2 linked regions of the Cytobacillus luteolus genome follow. The protein of the gene in region 1 interacts with the protein of each later gene in a pairwise test. Links are inferred from orthologs where the notes say so. Each region holds a gene or a part of one and is shown in the gene's direction. Other genes may lie near its edges.

Region 1 (2,961 bases):
CAAAAGCAAGGTCTTATTTTCTAATTGGAGCGGACAGAGAAGATATTGTTCAGGAAGGTATGATTGGCCTTTATAAGGCGATTCGTGATTATAAAGAGGACAAGCTATCTTCTTTTAAGGCCTTTGCAGAACTATGTATTACTCGTCAAATCATTACTGCAATTAAAACAGCCACTCGACAAAAACATATTCCTCTTAATTCCTACGTATCTCTCGATAAGCCTATTTATGATGATGAATCGGACAGAACCTTAATGGATGTTATATCTGGTGCTAAAGTATTAGACCCAGAGGAATTGATTATTAATCAAGAGAAATTCGATGACATTGAAGTGAAAATGGCCGAGCTGCTAAGTGATTTAGAACGTAAGGTATTAGCATTGTATCTCGATGGTAGATCATACCAGGAAATCTCTGAAGATCTTAATCGTCACGTCAAATCGATAGATAATGCACTTCAGCGGGTAAAAAGAAAGCTCGAACGTTATTTAGAAATTAGGGAGCTTACACTATAGTTTTAAATAAAAACATTTAGCTGTTTCATAGAGTGAAGGTTACATATGGTATTGACATTAAAAACAAGCCTATGATAAAGTTTTAAAGATGAAATAATTTGTAAGTTTTTTGTCAAGTCAGACGTATTAACATTTTTAACAATCGCCTACGTGGTCTTTGAAATGGGGTGCTACGATGCGGAAAAAAGTAGTTTTGGCATGTGTAGTCTGTGGAAGTCGTAATTATACGACGATGAAAAATGGAAAAGACGTAGCGGAACGCCTTGAAATAAATAAATTTTGTAAAACTTGCAATGCTCATACAGCTCACCGAGAAACTAAGTGAGGCTCTACATGAGAATTGTTTCAAAATTGCTGGAGGTAACTTGAATGAAGCGTTTAACTAAGTTTTTACGTGATGTAGTTCGCGAAATGAAAAAAGTAAGTTGGCCAAAGCGCAAAGAATTAACACGTTATACGATTATCGTGTTATCTACGGTTATTTTCGTTTCTGTGTTCTTTGCTGTGATTGATTTAGGAATTTCAGAAATTATTCGTTTTGTGATTGAATAAGTATACTATTCTCATGGTATAATGATGGATAATACAGGAAGTCGAAAAAAGCCCGGTGACGGGTTTTTTTAATTGAAACTTTTTAGGGAGGGAAGGACATAGCGTCCTAACATGAATGGAAAAAAATTGGTATGTAGTACATACGTATTCTGGTTATGAAAACAAGGTTAAAGCAAATTTAGAAAAGCGTGTTGAAACAATGGGAATGCAGGATAAAATTTTTAGAGTAGTCGTTCCTGAAGAAGAAGAAACTGATATCAAAAATGGTAAAAAGAAAGTAACGAAAAGGAAGGTATTCCCGGGGTATGTATTGGTTGAAATAATAATGACCGATGATTCTTGGTATGTTGTTCGAAATACTCCTGGTGTTACTGGATTTGTTGGATCTGCTGGATCAGGGTCAAAACCGACTCCTCTATTACCTGATGAAGTTACAAATATATTAAAACACATGGGTATGGAACAGAAAGTGATTGAAGTAGACTTCGAGCTTAAAGAAACAGTTAAGGTAAAAGAAGGTCCGTTTGCTAACTTTACAGGTGCAATTGAGGATATCGATAAGGACAAACAAAAAGTTAAAGTGCATGTAAATATGTTCGGCCGTGAAACACCGGTAGAACTGGATTTTTCACAAGTTGAAAAAATATAGTTTTAAATAACTTGAAATTAAAATCGAAAAGTGGTAATATTTCATAGGTCAGTATGTCTTAACGATATATAGGACTAACTATCAAAATTCTTTATATTCACATAAAGAATACGTTGAGTGGGAGGGTAAACCCCTATTACCACATCACGGACTTTAAGGAGGTGTGTCTCGTGGCTAAAAAAGTAATTAAAATGGTAAAATTACAAATCCCTGCTGCAAAAGCTAACCCAGCACCACCAGTTGGACCAGCACTAGGTCAAGCAGGTGTAAACATTATGGGATTCTGTAAAGAGTTTAACGCTCGTACAGCAGAACAAGCTGGACTAATCATTCCTGTTGAGATTACGGTTTTTGAAGACCGTTCATTTACGTTTATTACGAAAACTCCGCCAGCAGCAGTTCTACTTAAGAAAGCAGCTGGAATTGAGTCTGGTTCTGGTGAACCAAACCGTAAAAAAGTAGCAACAGTTAAGCGTGATAAAGTACGTGAGATTGCAGAGACTAAAATGCCAGATCTAAATGCTGCAAACGTTGAGTCTGCAATGCGTATGGTTGAAGGTACTGCACGTAGCATGGGTATTGTTATTGAAGACTAATTAACCCTGCGTGCTTTTGTTTTGGGGGTTGCGGATATGGTTTTCCAGTTCGCAACCTTTATTCGTGGGAGGTTCCATTCCGCTAAAACCACATTCGAGGAGGATTTTAACAATGGCAAAAAGAGGCAAAAAGTACGTTGAAGCTGCTAAATTAGTAGACCGTACACAAGCTTACTCAGTAGCTGAAGCTATTGAACTAGTAAAGAAAACAACAACTACTAAATTTGATGCATCTGTTGAAGTTGCATTCCGTTTAGGCGTTGACCCTAAGAAAGCTGACCAACAAATTCGTGGAGCAGTTGTTCTTCCAAACGGTACTGGTAAAACACAACGTGTACTAGTATTCGCTAAGGGTGAAAAAGCAAAAGAAGCAGAAGCTGCTGGTGCAGATTATGTAGGAGATGCAGATTTCATCACTAAAATCACTCAAGGTTGGTTTGATTTTGATGTAATCGTAGCTACTCCAGATATGATGGGTGAAGTTGGTAAACTTGGTCGAGTATTAGGACCTAAAGGTTTAATGCCAAATCCTAAAACTGGTACAGTTACATTTGACGTAGACCGTGCAGTTAAAGAAATCAAAGCTGGTAAAGTTGAATACCGTGTTGACAAAGCTGGTAATATCCACGTGCCAATCGGTAAAGTTTCA
Region 2 (2,889 bases), on another replicon or contig:
TAAGAGGCGTACAATTCAAAGGCTCTACAGGCACAACCCACTCCATCGTCATGAGAGCAAAATCAGGCACCGTCCGATTCATCGACGGCCGCCACAGCCTAAAGAAAAAACCGAATCTAGTTATACGTTAGTAATACTATAAAAAGCTTTTTTCAAAACGATTTTATATATGAATACACTTATATATAACGATGAGTGTATTGGAGCGAAAGGCACTTGACTCCTGCGGGAAGTAGAGGAAAGGTCGCGACCCCGCAGACGGAACGTCGAGGAGGCTCGACTTCCTCTCCGATGGGAATTCGCCCTTGAAAAAGCCGGCACTTGGGCTTTTTCATAATTCCCCGCGGAAAGCAAGTGCCTGTAGCGAAAAGGAACGGACAATGTTCAAAGTGATATCAGAGTTGATTAAATCTGCTCTGATAACCTTTGAATAAACAGGCTTTTTAAAAAACAGTTGATTAAAAATAGAAAAAGAGGGTACAATTAATTATTGTTAATTAACCATATCAAAATTAACTTTTAAACTAAAAAGAATGAACTGCGAGAACAACTTCAAGCTATCCTTCACTATCTTCTATTAAGGAATTCCTAGGTATTTTCAAACAATAAACCATCCATAACATTTCTCGAAAAAATAGAATCATGTATGGGGGAAGTTGGTTAACACTAGTTATCCAACTAGTTTTCAGTGTAGATAGAAACAAAAAAATAAAGAGTGGTGTCCTAATGAGTATTACAATATCAAGTTTAGAAAATATGAAGCTAAAGGAACTTTATGAATTAGCAAAAGAATATAAAGTTTCATACTACAGTAAATTATCGAAAAAAGAATTAATTTTTGCCATTTTAAAAGCTAGAGCAGAACAAGATGGTCTTCTATTCATGGAAGGTGTACTAGAAATTATTCCGTCTGAAGGCTTCGGATTCTTAAGACCAATCAACTATTCTCCGAGCTCTGAAGATATTTATATCTCTGCCTCGCAAATACGCAGATTTGATTTAAGAAATGGAGATAAGGTGTCCGGTAAGGTCCGCCCACCTAAAGAAAATGAAAGATATTATGGATTGCTACATGTAGAAGCTGTAAACGGTGATGACCCAGAATCTGCAAAAGAACGTGTGCATTTCCCTGGCTTAACTCCATTATATCCTGATCGACAAATCATTTTAGAAACAGCTCCAAATCATTTATCAACGAGAATTATGGATTTGATTGCTCCTGTTGGATTTGGTCAACGTGGATTAATTGTTGCCCCACCTAAAGCAGGAAAAACAATGCTTTTAAAAGAAATTGCAAACAGCATTACGACAAATAATCCAGAAGCCGAATTAATTGTTCTACTAATTGATGAGCGCCCAGAGGAAGTTACGGATATTGAACGTTCTGTAGCAGGAGATGTTGTAAGTTCAACTTTTGATGAAGTGCCTGAAAACCATATTAAAGTGGCAGAGCTTGTATTAGAAAGAGCGATGCGTTTAGTTGAGCATAAAAAAGATGTAATTATTTTAATGGATAGTATTACACGTCTAGCGCGTGCATATAACCTTGTCATTCCTCCAAGTGGACGAACACTTTCTGGGGGAATTGACCCTGCAGCTTTCCATCGTCCAAAACGCTTTTTCGGTGCAGCCCGTAACATCGAAGAGGGTGGAAGCTTAACCATTTTAGCCACAGCCTTAGTAGATACTGGTTCTAGGATGGACGATGTGATTTATGAGGAATTCAAAGGAACAGGTAACCTTGAGTTACACTTAGATCGTGCACTTTCAGAAAGACGTATTTTCCCTGCAATTGATATTCGTCGCTCTGGTACGAGAAAAGAAGAATTACTAATTCCGAAAGATCATTTAGACAAGCTTTGGGCAATTCGTAAGACAATGTCTGATTCACCTGATTTTGCAGAAAAGTTAATTCGTAAGCTAAAACAAACGAAAACAAATGCTGAATTCTTTGACTTATTAACAATTGAGAAAAAGACAGCAACAACAACACCAAAAAGAACACAATAACTTTCCTAATATTAACTTTAGGATTAAGTTGCAAAACGGACCAACCCTTGTTATAATTTCTTCATATGTGATTCTAAGAAGAAAAAGGGTCTCCTTAACTATTCTAGAATCTATACTCTGTTTCAGATGATTCAGGGCGGAAGGAGATGAGAAGAATGAAAACAGGAATTCATCCAAACTACAAAAAAGTTATGGTGAAATGTGCTTGTGGAAACGAATTTGAAACTGGTTCAGTATTGAACGAAGTTAAAGTTGAGGTTTGTTCTGAATGTCACCCATTCTATACAGGCCGTCAGAAGTTCGCGGATGCAGGTGGACGTGTAGATAAATTCAACAAAAAATACGGTATTAAATAATAACCGTTTAAAAAGACAGGCAAGTTCTTCATTATCTTGCCTGTTTTTTTTTCTGAAAAATGACTGATTACTTAGCTATTATTATTTAAATATCATACCTAAAGAAGTTAACAGAAGCGCAAGCTTTTATATAGAGACCCTAGTTACATATGGGGGAAACACCAGTAATAAAATTAGCCGAGGAAGGGGAGGCCGTTCATATGTATATCATGAACCAAAGTGGCTGGCTCGAACTAATTTGTGGAAGTATGTTCTCAGGGAAATCTGAGGAGTTAATCCGCCGGGTACGTCGTGCACAATTCGCAAAACAAGAAGTACAAGTATTTAAACCTGCAATTGACAATCGATACAGTGAAGAATCGGTTGTTTCCCATAACGGAACTGCGGTCATTGCAAAACCAGTAGAATCTTCCGTTCATATTCTTAAAGCTGTTTCTGCAGAAACGGATGTTGTGGCAATTGATGAGATTCAATTCTTCGATAATGGAATTTTTGAGGTTGTGCAAATGCTAGCAAATCAAGG

Evidence for each region. The genes of interacting proteins can lie anywhere in the genome.
Region 2: the proteins of nusG (region 1) and rho interact in binary tests that used the Escherichia coli proteins (3 or more experiments, as listed by UniProt). The link is inferred for Cytobacillus luteolus from one-to-one orthologs.

What each region holds. Positions count from the first base shown.
Region 1 is NZ_JAGGKM010000011.1:17,027-19,987, forward strand. The notes cover bases 16-2,949. They hold nusG (transcription termination/antitermination protein NusG), read left to right. Parts: upstream 16-1,182; coding sequence 1,183-1,716; downstream 1,717-2,949. Other genes in these bases: sigH (RNA polymerase sporulation sigma factor SigH), read left to right, coding at 16-515; rpmG (50S ribosomal protein L33), read left to right, coding at 691-840; secE (preprotein translocase subunit SecE), read left to right, coding at 885-1,067; rplK (50S ribosomal protein L11), read left to right, coding at 1,887-2,312; rplA (50S ribosomal protein L1), read left to right, coding at 2,425-2,949. Also shown: more of sigH, read left to right, coding at 1-15; more of rplA, read left to right, coding at 2,950-2,961. UniProt on the Escherichia coli protein: Part of the processive rRNA transcription and antitermination complex (rrnTAC). The complex forms an RNA-chaperone ring around the RNA exit tunnel of RNA polymerase (RNAP).
Region 2 is NZ_JAGGKM010000007.1:199,091-201,979, forward strand. What follows is about bases 7-2,868. They hold rho (transcription termination factor Rho), read left to right. Parts: upstream 7-726; coding sequence 727-2,010; downstream 2,011-2,868. Other genes in these bases: glpX (class II fructose-bisphosphatase), read left to right, coding at 7-131; rpmE (50S ribosomal protein L31), read left to right, coding at 2,166-2,366; J2Z26_RS18990 (thymidine kinase), read left to right, coding at 2,567-2,868. Also shown: more of glpX, read left to right, coding at 1-6; more of J2Z26_RS18990, read left to right, coding at 2,869-2,889. UniProt on the Escherichia coli protein: Facilitates transcription termination by a mechanism that involves Rho binding to the nascent RNA, activation of Rho's RNA-dependent ATPase activity, and release of the mRNA from the DNA template.